2 regions of the Streptococcus sp. ELY_90 genome follow, and region 1 is predicted to be linked to the other one. Evidence: predicted binding sites of a transcription regulator. Region 1 holds the regulator's gene; the other holds the start of a gene.
The links. The regulator CtsR, encoded in region 1, represses protease genes until heat stress. The targets are predictions, from matches to a motif close to TTGGTCAAAAAAGGTCAAANA.
Positions count from the first base shown of each region.

Region 2: a site for CtsR is predicted at 6,008-6,028, ahead of AC4HAF_RS09080 (ATP-dependent Clp protease ATP-binding subunit). Genes of this name have one in related genera too.

Region 1 covers NZ_JBZFUJ010000001.1:64,470-76,688, reverse strand. Annotated here, with positions in the region: gene AC4HAF_RS00365 (Rgg/GadR/MutR family transcriptional regulator) at 1-497, opposite strand, end outside; gene AC4HAF_RS00360 (adenylosuccinate synthase) at 951-2,243, opposite strand; gene gshAB (bifunctional glutamate--cysteine ligase GshA/glutathione synthetase GshB) at 2,566-4,836, shown strand; gene AC4HAF_RS00350 (nitroreductase family protein) at 4,943-5,545, opposite strand; gene hslO (Hsp33 family molecular chaperone HslO) at 5,701-6,573, shown strand; gene dusB (tRNA dihydrouridine synthase DusB) at 6,560-7,540, shown strand; gene AC4HAF_RS00335 (ATP-dependent Clp protease ATP-binding subunit) at 7,614-10,055, opposite strand; gene AC4HAF_RS00330 (CtsR family transcriptional regulator) at 10,052-10,516, opposite strand; gene tsf (translation elongation factor Ts) at 10,735-11,781, opposite strand; gene rpsB (30S ribosomal protein S2) at 11,911-12,219, opposite strand, start outside.
Region 2 covers NZ_JBZFUJ010000016.1:11,286-23,504, forward strand. Annotated here, with positions in the region: gene feoB (ferrous iron transport protein B) at 1-2,119, opposite strand, end outside; gene AC4HAF_RS09055 (FeoA domain-containing protein) at 2,128-2,592, opposite strand; gene AC4HAF_RS09060 (amino acid ABC transporter ATP-binding protein) at 2,828-3,562, opposite strand; gene AC4HAF_RS09065 (amino acid ABC transporter permease) at 3,562-4,245, opposite strand; gene AC4HAF_RS09070 (DUF1797 family protein) at 4,537-4,767, opposite strand; gene argF (ornithine carbamoyltransferase) at 4,843-5,823, opposite strand; gene AC4HAF_RS09080 (ATP-dependent Clp protease ATP-binding subunit) at 6,078-8,345, shown strand; partial or broken gene AC4HAF_RS09085 (NUDIX domain-containing protein) at 8,509-8,984, shown strand; gene AC4HAF_RS09090 (DUF1827 family protein) at 9,052-9,354, shown strand; gene ileS (isoleucine--tRNA ligase) at 9,472-12,219, opposite strand, start outside.

The sequences.
Region 1 (12,219 bases):
GTAAAGACACTCGCACCATTAATAAACAACCACAGCTCATAACGTCCCCACTGTTCGACTGAAAAAAGATAATCCACCAAAAAATTTAAATCTTTTTTAGAAACTTTTCTACTTTGATCACAGGTGTAGATAATTATTTTCACTATTATGCTATTCAAATAAAGAGATTTTTTATCAGGATATTTTACTTTTTCTATCTCTAAATCATTTAAAAATTTATCTAATTTTAAATAATCATTGTTCAAATATGCCTCAAACAACTCTTTATTAAACCTAATATCATCTGTTAACGTATAGTCATTATAAATAGACTGAAATTCATCTAATAACACATTTATATTATCTAAACATTGAAAAAAAGAATCAATAGATATACTACTCTGTCCTCGTTCAAATCTTGATAATTGTGCCATAGATATAACATCTTGTGAGGCCTCTCTTAAAGAAAGATTTTTTGACTCTCGTAATATTTTAAAAATTTTTCCAAATTCTTTCAAACTATAACCTCTCTTTTACAAATACACAAAAAATAAGACCTAAGTTTATTCATATGCTAAAGTATTCTTAATTATGAAAGAAGGAGTTGTCACTATGAAAAAGTTTATCAAGTTCACTACTATTATGCTTCTCATGTTTGTTACAATCTAAAATAATAAGCCCAGGGTCTTTCTGAAACCTGGGCTTATTATATCATTTTATTTTATTATCTTCATTTTTCTGGACTAGAAATTTTTACCACTTCTCATCAAATCTATCCAATTACGGATTTTCAATTAATAAATTAAATACAATTATTTGTTTTTTTGTAAGTCTGCTGTGTTTCTTTTTTGAAGAATAAAAAGCACCGAAATGCATGGTTCACAAAAGCTGGATGGTCTTTCCAGCTTTTATGAAGCTCATACAAAATCAATGCTTTTTCACATTTATAACATGATATTTAACAATTAATATTAAATATTAGCCCAGACACTGTCTAAGATATTGGTTTGATCACGGTCCGGTCCCACAGAGAAAGTCGAGATACGGACTCCGACAAGTTCACTGACGCGGCGGACATAGTTGCGGGCATTTTCCGGCAGGTCTTCCAGACTGCGAACACCTGTAATGTCTTCTGACCAACCCGGCAGCTCCTCATAGATAGGCTTACAGCGTTTGAGCTGCTCAAGGCTGGCCGGATAGTGGTCAATCCGCTGACCGTCCAGATCATAAGCGACACAGATCTTAACTGTTTCAAGCCCTGAGAGAACATCAATACAGTTGAGACTGAGGTTGGTAATGCCTGAGACCCGGCGGCTGTGGCGCATAACAACTGAATCAAACCAGCCTACCCGGCGCGGACGCCCTGTCGTAGTGCCGTATTCATGGCCGATTTCACGGATGCGCTCGCCAACTTTATCAAAGAGTTCGGTAGGAAACGGTCCGTCACCAACGCGGCTGGTATAAGCCTTGCAGACACCGACAACCTTGTTGATTTTGCTTGGACCAACACCCGAGCCGATGGTTACACCGCCAGCAACCGGATTCGAAGAGGTCACGAAAGGATAGGTTCCCTGGTCGATATCCAGCATGACCCCTTGCGCCCCCTCAAACAGAACACGCTTGCCCTTATCCAGCGCATCATTTAAGATAACGGAAGTATCCGTCACATATTGTTTGATTTCCTGACCGTAAGCATAGTATTCTTCAAAGATATCCTCAAAAGCCACTTCTTCACATTCATACATCTTGCTGAAAAGGCGGTTTTTCTCTTCTAAATTAGTCCGCAGGCGCTCTGCAAAAATATCCTTATCCAGCAAGTCAGCAATCCGAATGCCCACACGCGCTGCTTTGTCCATATAAGCCGGCCCGATGCCCTTGTTAGTTGTTCCAATTTTATTGTCGCCCTTGGCAGCTTCCTGCAGCTGATCAAGTTTAATATGATAAGGCAGGATGATATGTGCGCGGTCAGAAATACGCAGGCTGTCTGTCGCAATACCTTCCTCGTGCAAATAAGTCAGCTCCTTAACCAAAGATTTAGGATTGACCACCACACCGTTGCCGATAACTGAAATTTTTTCCGGGAAGAAAATTCCTGACGGAATCAAGTGCAGTTTAAATTTTTTACCGTCGATAACAATCGTATGACCGGCATTATCACCGCCTTGATAGCGTGCAATTACTTCGGCATCGGCTGACAGAAAATCCGTGATTTTCCCCTTGCCTTCATCTCCCCACTGGGTTCCAACTACTACTACTGATGTCATATGCTGATACGAACTCTAACAAAGAGAGTCCTCATCCTTTCTTAAAAACTATAACCCCTAAAAAGCAGATTGCCTAAGCTCCGGCACTCCTCAGACATACTGAAAGCCAAAATAAAAGCAGAAACCAATGAAAATTTCTGCCAAAAGCAGGGTCTCAAACTTATTTAAGCAGCTATAACATGGCAGGAATTTCACCTGCAGGTTTGCCTTACAATTTATTATAAGAAATTTCTGACTGTTTTTCAATATTTCGTATCAGAATCATGCGCTTTTCCGAACATTCTTGTAAACTAGTACTAGAATATCTTTTAGGAGAAAGAATATGTCAACCATTGATCAGATTTTACAGCAAAGTCCGCAGAACCTCCCCGTCTTACAAGCTACTTTTGGGCTGGAGAGGGAGAGCCTGCGCATTGATCAAAAGACGCAGCGCTTAGCACAGACCCCCCATCCTCATAAACTAGGATCTCGCAGCTATCATCCGTACATTCAGACAGACTACAGCGAACCTCAGTTAGAATTAATCACCCCCGTTGCCAAATCAAGCAAGGAAGTGCTGCGCTTTTTAGGAGCTATCACCGATGTCGCCCAGCGCAGCATAGATAATGATCAGTATCTATGGCCCTTATCCATGCCGCCGCAGCTTAGAGCAGATGAGATTGAAATTGCTCGGCTGGAAGACCCGTTTGAGGTCGCTTACCGGCAGCACCTGGCTGAAAAATACGGCAAGATCCTCCAATCTATGTCAGGTATTCATTACAATATTGAACTGGGGGCTGACCTCTTTAAAGCATTGTTTGAGCGCAGCGGCTATCAGTCTCTGATCGCCTTTAAAAACGATCTCTATTTAAAACTGGCACAAAATTTCCTGACCTATCGCTGGTTTTTAACTTATCTCTATGGCGCAAGCCCCTTGGCTGAACAAGGTTTCTTTGAAAAAGACCTGACTGCCCCTGTTCGTTCGCTGAGAAACAGCCATTTAGGCTATGTCAACACCTCAGATGTCAAGGTTCCTTTTGACCGTTTGGAAAATTATGTCGCAAGCATTGAAGGTTATGTTGACACAGGTGCCCTGTCTGCTGAGAAAGAATTTTACTCAGCTGTTCGTCTGCGCGGCAGCAAAAAGAGCCGAGACTACCTTACTAAGGGCATTACTTACTTAGAATTCCGCTGCTTTGATTTAGATCCATTTGACAACCGCGGAATTACACAGGAAACCATTGACAGCGTCCATCTCTTTACCCTGGCTATGCTTTGGCTCGATGCACCTCAGGAAGTCAATCAGACAGTAGAGGAGGCTGCAAAACTCAACGAAAAAATTGCGCTCAGCCACCCTTTGGACAAACTGCCGCAGGATGCTCCTTATCACAAGCTCCTGACAGCTATGGAAGAGCTGATTAAGCATTTCCGTCTGCCGGCTTACTATGAACAGCTCCTGGCTGACATGAAAGAGCAAGTCAGCAATCCCGAACTGACTGTCGGCGGCCGGCTTTTCAAGCACATCGACAAGCTGTCCTTGGAAACATTTGGCCGTCAAAAAGGCAAGGAATACCATGACTATGCCTGGGAAGCCTATTATGCGCTCAAAGGCTATGAAACCATGGAACTTTCCACACAAATGCTGCTTTTTGATGCGATCCAAAAAGGAATTCATTTTGATATCTTAGATGAAGGCGATCAATTTCTTAAGCTCTGGCACGATAGCCATACGGAATACGTCAAAAACGGCAACATGACCTCTAAAGATAATTATGTTGTGCCCTTAGCCATGGCTAACAAAGTCGTCACCAAAAAAATCCTAAGAGAACACGGTTATCCTGTTCCTGCCGGGGCCGAATTTGACAGCAAGGACGAGGCGCTCCGCTATTATCAGCAAGTTGAAAAGCAGGCTATCGTTGTCAAGCCCAAATCAACTAATTTCGGTCTGGGCATTTCCATTTTTGAAACACCGGCCAGCTTGACTGATTATGAAAAAGCTCTGAATATTGCCTTTCTTGAAGACTCTTCTGTTCTTGTTGAAGAATTTGTCGCCGGAACTGAATACCGCTTTTTTGTCCTTGACGGCAAATGCGAAGCTGTTCTGCTGCGGGTTGCCGCTAATGTAGTCGGTGACGGTCGTCATACAATTCGGCAGCTGGTTGAGCAAAAAAATAAAAACCCGCTGCGGGGCCGAAATCACCGCTCACCGCTTGAAATCATCGAACTTGGAGATATTGAGCAGCTCATGCTGCAGCAGCAAGGCTACACACCGGAAAGTGTCTTACCGGACGGAGTCAAGGTTAATTTGCGCGGCAATTCCAACATTTCAACAGGCGGCGATTCTATTGATATCACAGAAACTATGGACACCAGCTACAAGCAGCTGGCTGCTGACATGGCTAAAGCCATGGGAGCTTGGGCCTGCGGTGTTGATTTGATTATTCCGGATGCTGCTTTAAAAGCAAGCAAGGACAATCCGCATTGTACCTGCATTGAGCTCAATTTCAATCCTTCCATGTACATGCATACCTATTGTCAGGAAGGCCCGGGGCAAATTATTACCGGAAAAATATTGGCTAAGCTGTTCCCTGAAGTTCCTATTCATTTCGACTAAAAAGAAAAAGCGACATGCAAAACAGATCTGGTTACTGTCAGCATGCCGCTTTTTTATGTTTAAAAATTCTCAAGCAGATAAAATTTGCTCTGTAAGGCTTTTTTGCTTAAGCTCCGAAAACTTTGAAACGGTCTTCATCGGCTGCAAAGTCTTTGTCACCTGCAGGAGCCTCAATAGAACCAAACGGTGCCTGAGCACGCAGTTTCCAATTAGCCGGCAGACCATACTTTTCAGCAACCTGAGCATCAACCAGAGGATTGTAGTGCTGAACACTCATGCCAATATTTTGCTCTGCCAAAGCCATCCAAGCTGCATAAAGGGCTATGCCGTGCGCTTGTTCAGACCATGGCTGAAAATTATCGGCATAAAGCGGGAAGTTTTCTTCCAGATTTTTAACGATGTCTTGATCTTCAAAAAAGAGAATGGTTCCGACACCGGCTGCAAAGCTTTCTAATTTAGCTTTTGTTCCTTCGAAAGCCTCAGCTGGCGTTACCTTTTCTAATTCACTGTAAGCAATCTTATTCCAGAAATTCTCAGATTCTTCACCAAACAGAATGACTGCTCGGCTGGTTTGTGAGTTAAAGGCTGAAGGTGCTTGCTTAATGGCATTTTTAATCAAGTCCGTAAGTTCAGCTTCTGATAAGGAAACATTTTTACCCAAGGCATAAATGCTGCGGCGTTGTTTTTGTAAATCTAAAAAATTTGACATATGATAATTGCCTCCATTTGTATTTGTAAGGCTATTATACATTTATTACTAATTAGTATCAATTAATTTGCTTATTCTTTTATAAAAGTACTGACAGCGTGTTTTACAGAGTTCCCATTCTGTCACTTCCCTCAATTTATGTTAAAATAAAAGGTATGGATAAACTTATTAAATCAATTTCACAATCAGGAGCTTTCCGTGCTTATGTGCTGGACAGCACTGAGACAGTTCGGACGGCTCAGGAAAAACATCAGACCCTTTCAAGCTCGACAGTTGCCTTAGGCCGTACACTGATTGCCAGTCAAATTTTGGCAGCCAATCAAAAAGGAGACAGCAAGGTAACCGTCAAAGTCATTGGCGACTCTTCTTTTGGCCACGTCATCTCAGTGGCTGATACCAAGGGCAATGTCAAGGGCTATATTCAAAATAAAGGGGTTGACATCAAAAAAACCGCAACTGGTGAAATAGTTGTCGGTCCTTTCATGGGAAATGGGCAGTTCGTCGTTATCACAGACTACGGTACCGGCAATCCCTATACCTCATCTACACCCTTGGTTTCCGGAGAAATCGGAGAAGATCTGGCCTACTATCTGACAGAAAGTGAGCAGACACCTTCAGCAGTCGGTTTAAATGTTCTTTTGGATGATAAAGACAAGGTCAAGGTAGCCGGCGGTTTCATGCTGCAGGCTCTGCCCGGCGCTTCTGATGAAGAAATTACCCGCTATGAAAAACGCATCCAAGAGATGCCTGCCATTTCAAGCCTTTTGGAATCTGACAATCCTATTGAAGCTCTGCTTTTGGCACTTTACGGCGAAGACGGCTACAAGGTGCTCTCTGAAGAAGACATCCGCTTTGCCTGCGACTGCTCGCGCAAGCGTTTTGAAGAGGCCTTAAAAACCCTGCCTGCTCATGACCTTCAGGAAATGAAGGAGCAAGATCAGGGAGCAGAAATTGTCTGCCAATTCTGCGGAAAAACGTACAACTTTACTGAAAAGGATTTAGAGGAGATGATTCATGACCAAGCTTAACAGCTCATTTATGATTGACAACGTTGAAATCCCCCATCGCACTGTTTTAGCTCCGATGGCCGGTGTCACAAATTCTGCTTTCCGCACGATTGCTAAGGAATTCGGAGCAGGACTTGTGGTGATGGAAATGGTCTCTGACAAGGGAATTCAGTACAACAATGAAAAAACACTGCACATGCTTCATATTGATGAGGAAGAACATCCTGTTTCCATTCAGCTTTTTGGCAGCGACGGTGACAGCTTAGCGCGCGCAGCCGAATTCATTCAGGCCAACACTCAGGCTGACCTTGTTGACATTAACATGGGCTGTCCGGTCAACAAAATCGTTAAAAATGAAGCTGGAGCCATGTGGCTCAAGGATCCTGACAAGATCTATTCCGTTGTCTCAACGGTTAAATCTGTCCTTGATATTCCACTGACAGTCAAAATGCGGACAGGCTGGTCGGAGCCTTCCTTAGCCGTTGAAAATGCCTTAGCAGCTGAGTCTGCCGGTGTTGCTGCCTTGGCCATGCACGGGCGCACGCGCGAGCAAATGTATACCGGCAAATGCGACCATGAAACACTGGCTAAAGTAGCCAAAGCTCTCACCAAGATTCCTTTCATTGCTAATGGAGATATTCGCTCTGTCGAAGATGCTAAATTTATGATTGATGAAGTAGGTGCCGATGCTGTTATGGTGGGCCGCGCCGCTAGAAGTAATCCTTATATCTTCACCCAGATAAACCATTATTTTGAAACTGGAGAAGTCTTAGATAATCTGCCCTTCAGCAAAATGCTGGACATTGCCCAAGACCACCTGAAACGCTTAGTCGATCTTAAAGGGGAAACCATTGCCGTCAGAGAATTCCGCGGCTTGGCACCGCACTATCTTCGCGGGACATCCGGTGCCGCTAAAATCAGATCTGCTGTATCCCGGGCAGAGACTCTTACTGAGGTGAAAAATATTTTCGCTCAGGTTCATTCTTGACACTGTAAGCTTTGCACTAAGTATAATATAAAATAAGGAGACTGGAATTTTCTTCCGGTCTCCTTTTCATAGATTAGACAATATCAAATTTAAGCTTATCTTTTTGAACACCGATTTTCAGCGTCTGACCGCCGGCCAGCTCTCCGGAAAGAACAAGCTCTGCCAGTTTATCTTCGACTTCGGTCTGAAGACTTCTGCGAAGCGGCCGCGCTCCCATTTCCGCATCATAGCCGATCTGCGCCAAATGTTTAAGCGCTGAGCTCTGGAATTTAAGGGTAATGCCTTGCTCGGCCAGATGAGAAATCAGCGGCTGCACCATAATTTTGACAACATCACGCATATTTTCCTCAGTGAGATTATGAAAGACAACCTTTTCATCAATACGATTGATGAATTCAGGACGGTAAGCTTTTTTGAGTTCTTCTAAAATACGGCTTTCCATAGCCTGATAATCATGAGAAAAATCCTTAGCTCCAAAGCCGACAGTCTTATCATCCCGCAGAGCTGTTGCTCCAAGATTTGAGGTCATAATAATAATCGTATTTGAAAAATCAACTTTCCGCCCGCGGCTGTCAGTCAAAACTCCGTCATCCAGTACCTGCAAAAGGACATTAAAAATATCCGGATGAGCCTTTTCAACTTCATCAAAAAGCAGCACAGAATAAGGTTTGTTGCGAACTTTTTCGGTCAGCTCGCCGCCTTCTTCATAGCCGACATAGCCCGGAGGAGCTCCGTTGAGGCGTGAAGCCGCAAATTTTTCCATGTACTCACTCATATCAAAGCGAATAAGTGCTGACTCGTCATCAAAGAGAACTTCTGCCAAAGCTTTGGCCAGTTCTGTCTTTCCGACACCTGTAGGCCCCAGAAACATAAAGGATCCGATCGGACGCTTGCCGATTCGAATGCCCGACTGATTTCGGCGAATAGCACGGCTCACTGCAGAAATGGCCGTATCTTGACCGATCACCCGCTTATGCAGTTCCTTTTCCAAATTGAGGTACTTTTTACTGTCGGCCTGAGTCATCTTGCTTACCGGAATCCCGGAAAGTTTGCTCAGGGTTTCTAAAATCGCGTCTTCGCCGACTGCCACTCGTTTTTTAAGCAGAGGTTTTTCTTCTTTTTTCAATAAACGGCGGGCAGCAGCTATATCTTTATCAATAATCGCTTGATCCAAGTCCGTCAAAAAGGCAGGGGCCTTTTTTTTCACCGATCCCTGTACCGCAGCACTGGCCTCATCTAAGAGATCAATAGCTGAATCAGGCAAGTTCTTGCCGGTCAGGTAACGATGCGCTGCTCTAACTGCTGTTTTGACAGCTCCATCAGAAATCGTCACATGGTGATAGTCTTCGTAATTTTTCTTTAAGCCAAGCAGAATCTGATAGGCCTCTTCTTCGCTGGGCTCTTCAATAGTTACCTTAGCAAAGCGGCGGGAGAGAGCAGAGTCCTTTTCGATATGCTTTTGGTATTCTTCTTGGGTCGTTGCACCAATCGTTCTAAGCGTACCGCGCGCTAGGGCCGGTTTGAGAATATTGGCCGCATCAAGCGTGCTGTCAATTCCGCTGCCAGAGCCCATAATGGTATGCAGCTCATCAATAAAGAGGATAATGTGCCCGTCTGCCTCAATATCCGCGATAATCTGATTCATGCGTTCTTCAAAGTCACCGCGGAAACGCGTTCCCGCTACAACACTCATCATATCCAGCTCTAAGACTTTCATATCTGCCAATTCAAAAGGCACGGCACTGTCCACGATGCGCTGAGCAAGACCGTAAGCCAGTGCTGTTTTACCAACTCCGGCATCACCGACTAAAACCGGATTGTTTTTTGTCTTGCGGCTTAAAATCTGGATCATGCGCGAAATTTCTTTTTCCCGGCCAATAACAGGCTCTAAGCGTCCTTTGCGGGCCAGATCGGTCAAGTCCCGTGTGAAATCTGCCAGTTCACCTGTCATGCTGGGCGGTTTCATTAAATCTGAAAACTGACCGTTCGTCTTGTTTTTCTTAGGCTTGCGCATTTCAAAAATGGCTTTGATATCCTCTTTTGAAAAACCTGCATAGCGTTCAACAGCCTTGCGTAAATCAAGCAGACGGACAGATTCGCCATCGTCTTTGATTTGAAAGCCGACCAATTCTAAAATCCGCGTTGCCAGCAGATTGGGATTGAGCAGCATGGCAAATAAAACATGCTCTGTTCCCACTTCTTTGGCATGAGTTGCCTGACTGATAGCATAAGCCTCTGTCAAGGTTCGGCTCAGGGCATTGGATTGCTCCAGCAGCGTTATATCACCGCTTGGTTTTTTCGGTCTTCGTCCAACCGCCAAAACAGCTGCCGCCTGGTAATCTTCAAACTGGACATCGTCCCCAAATTCAGCAAAACTCAAGCCGGCTACTGAGCTGTCAATTTCAACCATAGCAAGGAGGACATGCCAGCTTTCAAGATAGGCACTTTCAAAGCGGGCAGCTTCAAACTGAGCCAGTCGGAAGACTTCCTGCATTTTCAATGAATAATCGGTCATAGATGGTATCCTTTTCTGTCTAAACGTTGTAGTATTTTACGAAGCATACGGGCTCGGATTTTAGGGCTGTCTGCACCCAGAACGTCATCTCCGGCAGCCGACAAGATAATATTTCCCTCACGCTCACTGATAATTTTTTCATCAAAGAGGAGCTGGATAATATCGGTGAAAACCTGCTCACTGATCTGCTCGCCAATATTTGCTTCCAGATTATTAAGCATCTGATGCTGGTCTGAAAAACGAATTTTAGCAATGCGGATATAACCGCCGCCGCCCCGTTTGCTTTCGACAAGGTAGCCGCGGCTCTCGGTAAAACGTGTTTTAATCACATAGTTGATCTGACTGGGAACAACACTGAAACTGTCCGCTAAAGCACTTCTCTTAATTTCTGCAAAACCAGACTGAGCCAGTATTTTTTTGATATATTCTTCAATACTGTCAGACGTATTTTTTGATGTCATGATCTCGACTCCTTCCCAGTCACTTTGACTATAACTGACCTTATTATACCGAAAAATAATACATTTGGAAAGCAAGAGCCTTGAAAGTTCTAAATCTCTGATAAGGGCGCCTTTTAAGCAGCTTTGAGTGCAGTTAAAACTGCGCCCGCAACAGGATGACATTATAAAATCGGAATCCCATAGGGATCCCGATGTTTATTTCTGTTTCAAATTAACAGTTAGTCTTGATTATTCAAGGCAGCAGCCATTGTTGCAGCAACTTCATTTTCAAAGTCATTGGCAGCTCTTTCGATACCTTCACCAACTTCAAAACGGACAAAGCTGATCGCTTTAGCGTTTACTGATTCAAGGTAAGCTTCAACAGTCTTGCTGTCATCCATGATGTAAACTTGGGACAGCAAGGTATATTGTTGGTCAACTTTGGTATTGTCAAGCATGAAGCGGCCCATTTTACCTGGAATAATCTTATCCCAAATTTTTTCTGGTTTCCCTTCAGCTTTAAGCTCAGCCTTGATATCTTCTTCGGCCTGAGCAATAACCTCATCGGTTAATTGCAGTTTTGAACCATACTTAAGAAGCGGCAGTGCTGGTTTATCAACCATGGCACGGCTTTCGTTGTCCTGTTCGATCTTATGGTTCATTTGAGCCAATTCGTCATGGATAAATTCTTCGCTCAATTCTTGATAAGAAAGGACAGTCGGATTCATTGCTGCTACGTGCATAGCTACTTGTTTAGCAAGGGCTTCGTCTGCACCTTCAAGCACTGTTACAACACCGATTTTACCGCCATTATGCTGGTAAGCTCCAAAGACTTGGTCATCTGCTTTTTCAACAAGGGCAAAGCGGCGGAAAGAAATTTTTTCACCGATTGTTGCTGTCGCATTAACATAGGCAGCTTCCAATGTTTCACCTGAAGCCAAAGTCACTTTAAGAGCTTCGTCATTGTTGGCAGGTTTTTGTTCTGCAATAGCTTTTGCAGACTCATTAACTAATTCAACAAATTGAGCATTCTTTGCAACAAAGTCAGTTTCTGCATTGACTTCAACAATAGCTGCCACGTTGCCGTTAACATAAATGCCTGTCAAGCCTTCGGCAGCAACACGGTCAGCTTTTTTCGCTGCCTTAGCGATTCCTTTTTCGCGCAGAAGCTCAACCGCTTTGTCCATGTCTCCTTCAACTTCAACCAATGCCTTTTTAGCATCCATTACACCGGCACCAGTTTTTTCACGCAATTCTTTAACAAGAGCTGCAGTAATATTTGCCATGATTATTCCTCCAATTTTAATGATAAAAGGGGAGGGCTAGGCCCCGCCCCTTAGGTTATGTACATTATTATGATTAAAGATGGGTAAAATAAAGCATTTTACCTTATTAACACATTTAATATCGATGACTTAGTCTTCGTTTGAACCTTCAACAACTTCAACGATTTCTTCGATTGAATCAGCTTGTGTGTCGTCAGCTGCAAGTTCTGCTTCAACCGCTTCAACACTGTCTTCACCTTGACGGCCTTCGATAACAGCATCAGCCAGTTTACTTGTAATCAGTTTAACCGCGCGGATAGCATCATCATTTGCCGGGATAATAACATCAATGTCATCCGGATCAGCGTTGGTATCAACCATTGCTACAACAGGAATACCAAGTTTCTTAGCTTCTTTAACAGCAATTTGTTCTTTATGCGGGTCAACGATGTAGATAAC
Region 2 (12,219 bases), on a different contig from region 1:
TAATGATTTCTTCTTTAATTTGACGCGGTTTTCTCATAATGAAGTAAAGCATGACTGCAAACACTGCAGCAGCTACGCCGGTCCAAAGGGAGAAAGGTTTGCCATAAAAAGACACAAGCCCCACTTGATAAATAAGGAGACTGACCAGATAGGCAAGACCGGTTTGAAAACCAATTGCCGCTAAGGTCCACTTGAGATTCCCCATTTCCCGCCGGATCGCTCCGATAGCCGCAAAGCACGGCGCACACAGCAGATTAAAGGTTAAAAAGGAATAGGCAGCAAGAGCTGTGTAATCCCCTTGAAGACTGGTCCAAAGCGCATGTGTGGTTTCTGTCGCATTAGGATTATGGTAGAGAATGCCAAAGGTTGCTACAACCGTTTCCTTAGCTGCAAGACCGGTAATAGCCGCTACTGCTGCCTTCCAGTTGCCAAAGCCAAGCGGTGTGAAAATCCATGCCAGCAGATGGCCCAGACCAGCCAAGATACTGTTTTCCGTATCAACGGCCTGAAAGGCAAAATTATAAGAACTCATAAACCAGATTAAGACCGTTAAGCTGAAAATAATGGTTCCCGCGCGCTTGATGAAGCTCATGGCTTTGCCAAAGGCATAACGCAGGACAGCGTCAGCTTTTGGCAGGTGATAACCGGGCAGCTCCATAATGAAAGGACTGGTATAGCCGCCGAGAAAACTCGTTTTCTTAAGCGCAATCCCTGATAAAATAATAGCAGCCATTCCCAGAAAATAAGCACTGGGAGCAATCCAAGGATTATGCGGGAAAAAGGCTCCTGCAATCAAGGCGATAATGGACAGCTTGGCCGAACAGGGCATGAAAGTTGCTGTCATGATGGTGATACGCCGATCACGTTCATTTTCAATGGTTCGGCTGGCCATGATCCCGGGAACTCCGCAGCCTGTTGAAATCAACATGGGAATAAACGATTTGCCCGAAAGGCCGAAACGCCTGAAAATCCGGTCCATAACAAAGGCAATCCGGCTCATATAGCCGATATCTTCTAAAATTCCCAGACAGACAAAAAGAACAAATATTTGCGGCAGAAAACCGAGCACTGTCCCAACACCGGCTACAATACCGTCAATAATCAGCGACTGCAGCCAAGCTTCTACTTTTAAACTCTCCAGAATCCCAGCCACAAAATCAGGAACATATTTGCCAAATAGTACATCATTGACCCAATCGGTGCCGATAGTCCCCACCGTTTGAATAGACAGGTAGTAAACCAAAAACATGACAGCCGCAAAAATCGGCAGTGCCAAGATCCGATTGGTTACGACCTTGTCAATCTTGTCAGATACAGACATCTTAAAGTCGCTGCTTTGACTTTGAGCCATCTGGCTGACACGTTCAATAAAGGCATAGCGCTGATTGATCACAATCGATTCTGAGTCCTCTGTGAAGATTTCCTCTGTGATTTGGATAATGTCTTGAATCTCTTTCTTTTGAAAGGCAGATAAATCAAGCTCTTCTTCAACCAAACGATCACGCTCAAACAGCTTTATAGCGTAGAACCGCTGAGAACGCTCGGGAACCGTCTGGCCGAGAACTTCTGTAATCTGAGCAATGGCCGCCTCAAATTTAGCATCATAGGTTGGGTACTGAATGCTGTCAACACTGGTTTTAGTTGTTTGGCTGGCTTTTTTAAGAGCCTTGTCAATACCAGTATTTTTCAAAGCACTGGTAGCAACAACCGGAACTCCCATCTGATAAGCTAATTTTTCGACACTGATTAGTTTTCCCTGACTTTTTAAAACATCACTCATATTTAGCGCAATTGTTACTGGAATACCCGTTTCAATCAGCTGGGTTGTCAAATACAGATTTCTTTCCAAGTTTGTCGCATCAACGACATTTAAGATAGAATCCACATGGTTGCTGAGCAGGTAATCACGCGCCACTTTTTCTTCCGGACTGTAAGGAGACATGGAATAAATCCCTGGTAAGTCCTGTACCGTGACATCTTTTAGTTTTCTGACTTGCCCGCTTTTACGCTCAACCGTTACGCCCGGCCAGTTTCCAACATGCTGGCGGGTGCCTGTCAGCAAATTAAAAAGACTGGTCTTTCCGCTGTTGGGATTGCCAATCAAAGCAATTTCTGTCATCTTTCCTCCTATCCATCTATCTTGACAACGCTGATCATCTGCGCTTCAGATTTTCTAAGCGTCAGCTCATAGCCGCGCAGGCTAATTTCTATCGGATCTCCCAAAGGAGCTACCTTGCGGAGATAAACCTTGGTATGACGGGTCAGTCCCATATCCATTAAACGGCGTTTGGCCTCATTGACAGCAAAAATATTATCAATACAGGCAAACTGCCCTACCGGCAGCTCTGATAAGGGCAGCGTCTCTGCCTTTTCCTTATCTTCGCTGACATCTATTTTAGCCAAAATGGAGTCATCAAAAGCAAGACGGCTTGATTTTAACATGACAATAGCACTGGATTTTGTCTTTGAAATCAATTCAACCCGGCCGCCAACCTTTAAGCCCAGATTAGAAAGATGCCTTATGCTGGCTTCCGGCAGATTGATACTGACAATCTTGTAAGGAATATTGGGACGTGCATCTTGCAGAATCAAATTTTTGACCTCCATTAATATTCTTGATAAAATTAAAAATTTTACACCCTCAGTATACCATAATTTGGCAATTTCTGACACCTTGAAATAAACTGATTAAGCGCAGCAAGGCTAACAAAAGAGCGCTTTTACAGACCTGTATCTGCTAAAATATCCTGCCGCTGAATTATTATCGGTCTGCCGTTTCTAAGCGTAAAAAAACCGGAAGAATCACTTCCGGCTCCTGTTCACTGGCTTATAAGACTTTTCCCAAGAAATCCTTGGTGCGTTCTTCTTTAGTATTTTCAAAGACAGCCTCAGGCGATCCTTCTTCAACAATGACACCGTCATCCATAAAGATAACACGGTCAGCAACTTCACGTGCAAAGCCCATTTCATGCGTAACGATTGCCATGGTCATGCCTGATTTAGCCAAATCCTGCATAACACCCAGCACTTCACCAACCATTTCCGGATCAAGGGCTGAAGTCGGTTCATCAAATAAAAGGACATCCGGATCCATAGCTAATCCGCGCGCGATAGCAATACGCTGCTGCTGCCCTCCTGAAAGACTTGAAGGGTAGGCATCAGCCTTGTCCCGCAAGCCGACCTTATCCAAGAGCTGATAGGCTTTCTCTTCGGCTTCAGCCTTGCTGAGTCCTCTCGTTTTAATCGGAGACAATGTGATATTGCCAAGAACAGTCATATTAGGAAAGAGGTTAAACTGCTGAAAGACCATTCCCATCTTCTCACGCATTTTGAAAATATCATTGGTCTTATCTGTGATATCCACACCCTCAAAGGTAATATGTCCCTTAGTTGGTATTTCCAAAAGATTCATGGTCCGCAAAAACGTTGATTTCCCGGAACCCGACGGACCAATGATCACCAGAACTTCTCCTTGTTTGATATCAAGGTCAATTCCTTTGAGGACTTCATTTTTACCGAAAGATTTGTGCAGATTTTTAATACTGATGAGTGTTTCTGACATTAGCTGTCTCCTTTACCAAAGCGGTTTTCAAGTGATTTGACCAGTGCTGACATCAGTGTCGTCACCATCAAATAATAAAAGGCTCCAAATAAAAGCGGGGTCAAAGGCAGATAGGTTGCCGTCACAACTGACTGAGCACCGTTCCACAGCTCCATAACACCGATGGTTTGTAAAAGTGAGCTGTCCTTGATAATGGTGATAAATTCATTACCCAAAGCCGGCAAGATATTTTTAAAAGCCTGCGGCAAAATAACATAACGCATGGCATTGACCGGTTTAATTCCCAGCGAATACGCAGCTTCCAGCTGTCCTTTGGGCACCGCTTCGATACCGGCACGGACAATTTCTGAAATATAAGCACCGCTGTTCAGCGATAAAACGATAATCCCCGGCAAAAGCCGTGAAAAATCCAAATCCAAAACACCGAATTTGACAATAGGCATATTGGCAAAGTGCAAAACGACAAAAGAAATCATGATCTGAACAACCATAGGCGTTCCGCGGAAAATCCAGACATAAAAGGACACCAGCCAATTTAAAAATTTAATATTGCTGCGTTTAATCAAGGCCACCAAAACACCGATAATGGTCCCGAAAAATACTACGCATGCCGAGATCATGATGGTAACAAGCACCCCATAATTAAAATAAGCCCAATACTTGGGTAAAAATGAAAAATCCATTGATTACTCCTCTAAAATGATATGAAATATTATATTATAATTTGAATAAAAATACAAGCCATCTTCCGGCGCTTTTGCCAAATATCAGCAGCTGCCGCAAAGCAGACTAGTAAAAACTAAAAAACAGACCGATAGTTTTTATACAGGTCCCTGCTTTCTTAATTGAGCAGGAAAAACAAAGCTTAGCCGGATCTATTGTAAGAACCCCTTGCTTTTAGCTGCAGTTATTCCTGCTAAATACAAATTAAGAGGTTAGGAATTGTCTCCCAACCTCTCTTTGTGATTGTATGATTAGTAGAGTAAATCGTAAATTTCCATAGCGATGAGATCAATACTGTCAAACGTATAAGTCTCACGCGCTGCAACATCCCGCAGGGTAAACACAGGACCGTTTTCCGGATCATTATTAAATGAAACTTCAGCAACAACAGCGCCGTCACGCTCAAAATGGCGTTTCAAATTACTGTCATCAGTCGTCATCAATTCTAAACGATTAATAATTCTCACTAAATGTGATTCCATGATATTCTCCTATTCGTTTTTTAACTCTTCTTATTTTAACACAAATAAGGCAAAAAAACAGTAAAATCATTCATTTTAGATATTTTTTAGGGATTGATACATGATGGCTTTGATAGAATGAAGACGATTTTCAGCTTCCTGAAAAATAACCGGGCTGTATTTCTGGAAAAGAGCATCTGTAATCTCAAGTTCTTTATAGCCATACTGCTCATAAATAGTCTGACCTATTTCGGTATTGGTATCATGAAAAGCAGGCAGGCAATGTAAAACAATTGCTTCAGCATTAGCCGCCTTATCGAGCAACGATTGGTTGATCTGGTAGTCCATCAACAAATCAATTCTTGCCTTGAAATCCACCTCTTCTCCCATTGAGACCCAAACATCAGTATAAAGAATATCAGCACCCTTTACTGCCGTAGTGTCATCTGTAATGGTAATGTCTCCTCCTGTCTGGTGCTGCTGAGCCAGAGCAACAATCTCCGCTTTCGGCTGCAGGGCTTTGGGAGCAATGATCTTTACATTAATTCCTAAGATAGCCGCAGTCACCAGCAGGGAATTAGCAACATTGTTGCGGCCGTCTCCCAAATAGGCCAGTGTCAGGCCATCTAATTGACCAAAATGCTCTTTGACTGTCATAAAATCAGCTATCATCTGGGTTGGATGCCAGGTATCTGTCAAACCATTCCACACAGGAACCCCTGAAAATTCAGCCAGCATCTCCACATGTTCCTGCTTAAAGCCGCGGTACTCGATGCCATCAAACATGGAACCCAAGACCTTAGCCGTGTCAGCAACCGACTCTTTTTTTCCTAACTGTATCTCATTGCTGCCCAAATAGGTCACATTCATTCCCAAATCCTGACCGGCAACAGTGAAGGCACTTCTGGTTCGCGTTGAGGTTTTCTCAAAAATAAGAGCAATATTTAAACCGTCCAAATAGTTATGAGGAATTCTTTCCTTTTTTAATTTTTTAAACTGTAGAGAAAGGTCAATAAGAGCTTCCAGTTCTTCTTTCGTATAATCTATCTCTTTTAAAAATGATTTTGTGGCTGTCATTTGAATCTCCTTGTATTTTTATACTATATTTTTACATTTTTATTCATAATTGTCAAGTTTCTTTTTTAAATGCTTAAGCTCAGCAAATGCTGTATGACAATCCCTTATCTAAACTTTATCAAAGGTTTAACTTTCAATCTTTTTACTTGATTTATGTTTAAATGGTGCTATAATTAACATATAAAGTTTGACCATTATTGACCAAATGTTTTAATAGTCAAAACTTGTATTCTACGACGAAAGAGGTAGCCATTATGCTCTGTCAAAATTGTAATTTAAATGAAGCGACTATCCACTTGTATACGAGTGTGAACGGTCAGCAAAAGCAGGTTGATCTCTGCCAAAATTGCTATCAAATTATGAAAACAGATCCTGAAAACAGCTTTTTAAATAATCTTTCCCATCAAAATTCTTCATCAATGAATCCTTTCTTTGATGATTTCTTTGGGGATTTAAATAATTTCCGAGCCTTCAATCAGGACCTGCCTAATTCTCCGCAGACTCAGTCCGGCGGCGGCAATGGCGGCAACGGAAACAATCGGCGCCCCGGCGGCCCTCGCCAGCAGGCTCCTCAACGGCCAAACGGGCTGCTTGAAGAATTTGGTATCAATTTAACCGATATTGCCCGCAAGGGTGAAATTGATCCTGTTATCGGCCGTGATGAAGAAATTACGCGGGTTATTGAAATTCTTAACCGCCGAACCAAAAACAATCCGGTTCTCATCGGAGAACCCGGTGTCGGTAAAACTGCGGTTGTCGAAGGCCTTGCTCAAAAAATTGTTGACAATGCTGTCCCTCAAAAACTGCAGGGCAAAAATGTCATCCGCCTAGATGTCGTCAGTCTCGTTCAAGGTACAGGGATCAGAGGGCAGTTTGAAGAACGGATGCAAAAACTGATGGAAGAAATCCGTCAGCGCAAAGATGTCATTCTCTTTATTGATGAAATTCATGAAATTGTCGGTGCCGGTTCTGCCGGTGACGGCAACATGGATGCCGGCAACATTTTGAAACCTGCTCTGGCTCGCGGAGAGCTCCAGCTGGTCGGTGCGACAACACTCAATGAATACCGAATCATTGAAAAAGATGCCGCACTGGAACGCCGGATGCAGCCTGTCAAGGTTGATGAACCTAGTGTTGAAGAAACAATCACCATTCTCAAAGGCATTCAGCCGAAATATGAAGATTATCACCATGTCAAATATACTGACGAGGCCATTGAAGCAGCTGCTACTCTGTCTAACCGCTATATTCAGGACCGCTTCCTGCCGGACAAGGCTATTGACCTGCTGGACGAATCCGGTTCTAAGATGAATTTGACCCTTAATTTTGTAGATCCTAAAGAAATCGATCACCGCTTGGCTGAAGCTGAAAATCTCAAGGCTCAGGCAACCCGTGATGAAGATTATGAAAAAGCAGCCTACTTCCGCGATCAGATCGCTAAATATAAGGAAATGCAGTCTGCTAAGATTGATGAACAAAACACACCAATCATCACAGAAAAAAATATTGAAGCCATCGTTGAGCAAAAGACAAACATTCCGGTTGGTGAACTCAAAGAAAAAGAACAGTCTCAATTAATCCATCTGGCGGATGATTTAAAACAGCACGTTATCGGACAGGATGCAGCTGTTGACAAGATTGCTAAAGCCATCCGCCGCAACCGCGTAGGATTGGGTACACCTAACCGGCCAATCGGCAGCTTCCTCTTCGTGGGACCTACCGGTGTCGGTAAGACCGAACTGTCTAAGCAATTAGCTATTGAGCTCTTTGGATCTGCGGACAGCATGATTCGCTTTGATATGAGTGAGTACATGGAAAAACACGCTGTCGCTAAACTGGTCGGAGCTCCTCCGGGATATGTAGGCTATGAAGAAGCCGGACAGCTGACAGAAAAAGTCCGCCGCAATCCTTACTCTCTCATCTTGCTTGATGAAGTTGAAAAAGCCCATCCGGATGTCATGCACATGTTCCTGCAAGTCTTGGATGACGGCCGCTTGACAGACGGTCAGGGCCGCACGGTCAGCTTCAAGGATACTATCATCATCATGACTTCCAATGCCGGTACAGGAACAGCTGAAGCCAGTGTTGGTTTTGGTGCCAGCCGAGAAGGCCGGACAAATTCTGTTCTGGGTGAATTGGGCAACTTCTTCAGTCCTGAATTTATGAACCGTTTCGACGGTATCATTGAGTTCCAAGCACTGAGCAAGGATAACCTGCTTAAGATCGTTGACCTGATGCTGGATGATGTTAATAATCGTTTGTCAGTTAATGACATTCACCTTGATGTTACGGACAAGGTCAAGGAAAAACTGGTTGATCTTGGCTATGATCCAAAAATGGGTGCAAGACCGCTTCGCAGAACTATTCAAGATTACATTGAAGATGCTATTACCGACTTCTACCTTGAAAATCCTGATCAAAAGAACTTAAAAGCTGTCCTGACCAGCAAAGGCGCTATCAGCATCAAGCCTGCCAATAATAAAGTGGAAACAGTAGCCAATACTGCTTCAGAATCGGAATAACGTCATAAGAGGCTGGGGTCAGACAAAATCCCAGCCTCTTATTTTATAGGGAATAGCTTGCGGCTTCTGGTCTTTTCTTGAATTTCTCATTATCTTGACCTTTCTTTTCCAAACGCACTAGGCAAAGAAATCGTTTTTTAGTATAATAATAAGCAATATTGACATGATTATTTGGAGGGAGACAACATGAACCATCCAACTTTCGGCGAAAAAAAAGCAGACGTCCATTACAAAGAACGCTTTGGGGTTTATGCAGTGATTGCTGATCCCAGTCAAGAGAAAATTATTCTTGTTCAGGCGCCAAACGGAGCTTGGTTTTTACCGGGCGGTGAAATCGAAAAAGGAGAAAATCAGCTGCAGGCTTTGGAACGAGAACTCCTTGAAGAATTGGGATTTACCGCTGTTATCGGCCGGTACTATGGTCAGGCAGATGAATATTTTTATTCCAGTCACAGGAATACTTATTTTTACAATCCTGCTTATATTTATGAGGTAACAAGTTTTACCAAGGTTGGCAAGCCTCTTGAAGATTTCAATCATCTGGCCTGGTTTTCTCTGGCAGAAGCCAGGGAAAAATTAAAACGCGGCAGCCACAAATGGGGCATTGACTGCTGGCAAAAAGAGCACCAGAAAAACTAAATTCAGATAACATTTCGCCTCAAATCATGCTATAATATTATTACGACACTACTACAGGAGGAAAGTTATGAGATTGATCAACACGACCAGCAGCCACCAGCGCTTGGTAAAAAATCAGCTGCAGCATACAGATGCGACACTTGTTGAAACTTATTCAGCCGGCAATACTGATGTTATTTTTACCCAGGCCCCTAAACATTATGAACTCTTAATTTCAAATAAACATCGTGCTATTAAAGACAGTGAAATTGAAGCTATCCGAGAATTTTTCCTCAAGCGTAAAATCGATAAAAATATTATTCTTTTAGATCAGTTAAAAACCCTGCATACAGCAAATCTGATCGAGATTTCCATTCCGATAATTAGCTAGTCAAGTCAGAAACAGTTGTTTCTGGCTTTTTTCTTTGGGACTGCAACGGCACATTTAGATAAAAAAAGACTTGGTTCTCATCTTCATTAACTGAAGATAGTCTCCAAGTCTTTTTCATTATTTACTTTCAAATCCTTGAGCAACAGCTTCTGGGAAATGTTCCTCTAAAATAGCTGCACAGTGATCACAAACAACCGCATTATAAGAGCGTTCTTTAACACTTTCATCCACACGGCGGCAGCGATCGCAGACGTCACCGTGAGCATGCTCAACAGTAAATGCCACATCATCAAAAGCAAGTGCCGACGCTGGTGCTGCTTCTCGTGTTACAGTTAACTGTGATACAATAAGCAGCTGAGCCACATCACTGTCAAGAGCCGTAAGAAGATCATAGACTTCTTCGCTGGCGTAGACAGTTAAATGCGCTTCGAGAGATTTACCAATAATCTTCGCATTGCGGGCTTCTTCAAGTGCTTTTTGCGCCTGGTCGCGAAGTGACATGAAAGCATCCCAGGTATCCAAGATTTCATCTTGATTGGTAAAATCTTCTGCTGCAGGCATTTCTGCCAGCTGCACAAATTCTTCCTCTTCATGTTCAAGGTAGGACCAAATTTCTTCGCTGGTATGCGGCAGAATCGGTGTCAGCAGTTTTGTAATCTTAACCAAAATATCGTAGAAGACCGTCTGCATTTGACGCCGAGCCAAGCTGTCTGCTGCTTCAATATAAACCACATCTTTGGCAAAATCAAGGTAGAAGGCTGACAGATCAACCGTCACAAAATTAACAACAGCCTTGTAAATAGCCATAAAGTCATAGTCTTTGTAAGCTTGTTTGACAGCTGCTACAAGTTTGTTAAACTTGATGGTCATGTATTTGTCAACCGAACGAAGATCAGCAAAGCTAATCTTATCTGTGTGCGGATTAAAATCAGCTGTGTTGGCAAGCAGGAAGCGAAGAGTATTTCTGATCTTACGGTAGGTTTCTGATACCTGACCTAATATTTCCATAGATACCCGCACATCGCTGTCAGTATCAACAGAAGCTACCCACAAACGAAGAATTTCAGCACCGTATTGCTTAGCTACGTCACTTGGTGAAATGATATTACCCTTTGATTTGGACATCTTTTCACCCTTACCATCAAGCACAAACCCTTGAGACAGAACTGATTTATAAGGAGCATGGCCATTAACGGCAACGGAAGTAATCAAGGAAGAGTTGAACCAGCCGCGGTATTGGTCGCTCCCTTCCAGATAGAGATCAGCAGGGTAGGCAAGCTCTTGGCGCGTATTTAGGACACCATTCCAAGAGGAGCCTGAATCGAACCAAACGTCCATAATATCTGTTTCTTTGGTGAATGCTCCATTAGGCGATCCCGGATGGGTGAAACCTTGAGGCAGCAGGTCTTTGGCATCACGCTGCCACCAGATAACAGAACCGTATTTTTCAAACAAATCGGCAACATGATCTGTAACTTCCTTAGTCATAATGGCTGTTCCATCTTCCGCATAAAAGATAGGAAGCGGCACACCCCAGGCACGCTGACGGGAAATTACCCAGTCACCGCGGTCACGAATCATATTGTAAAGACGTGTCTTACCCCAAGAAGGATAAAAATTGACCTTGTCAATCTCATCAAGAATATCCTGACGGAATTTTGAAACCGACGCAAACCACTGCGGTACTGCCCGCCAGATAATTGGTTTTTTGGTTCTCCAGTCAAATGGATAAGAGTGAGTGATGACCTCAGAAGCAAGCAGCAAGTCGCCCAATTTTTCTTTGACAGTCGGCAGAACCTTATCATAGAACTGTCCTTTGAAATCAGGGCCGGCATTTTCCATCATAATACCGCGCTCATCAACAGTAACGACCACTTCAAGACCGTATTTAATCCCTACATTGTAGTCGTCTTCACCAAAGCCGGGCGCTGTATGGACAATTCCGGTACCGGAATCAAGCGTAACATGATCACCGTTCATAACCAATTCTTCTACATCATCATCCCATGGATGGACGGTGACAATGCGATCAAGCTCAATTCCTTTATAAACAGCCAGAGTTTCCGGATTTTCCCAGCCAAAGCGCTCTGATAATTCTGCAAGCAGAGCCTGTGCAACCACAAATTTACGCTCATCATTGGCTGGTTTTACCACTGCATAATCCATATCCGGACCAACGGTCAGTCCGCGGGAAGCCGTAATGGTAAATGGCGTTGTTGTCCAGACAGCAATATAGGTATCTGTATCAAGTACACCTTTGCCATCCTTAACACGATTGGCATAGTAAAGTGACGTTGATTCAATATCATGATACTCAATTTCTGCCTCTGCCAGTGCAGATTCAGATGACCAAGACCAATAAACAGGTTTGGCACCGCGGTAAATGTAACCTTTATCAGCCATGGCTCCAAAGACACGAATCTGAGCAGCTTCATATTCCGGTACCAGGGTCACATAAGGATTCTTCCAGTCACCGGACACTCCCAATCGTTTAAAGTCTTCACGCTGTTTATCAACCTGACTTAGAGCATAGTCACGGCACATCTCCAAATACTCAGCTAAATCAAGCTCTTTGCGCTTAACACCTTTTTTAGCCAGCACCTGCTCAATAGGCAGTCCATGAGTATCCCAGCCCGGAATATACGGCGCCCTAAAGCCAGACATTGATTTAGAACGCACAATAATATCTTTTGAAATTTTATTGAGAGCATGCCCTACATGGATGTTGCCATTGGCATAGGGAGGTCCGTCATGCAGAAAGAAAGACGGCTTGTTGGCATTTAATTCCTGACGTTTCGCATAGATATCTGCCTCATCCCACTCTTTTTGCCACTGTGGCTCTTTGTTGGGCAGTCCCGCACGCAT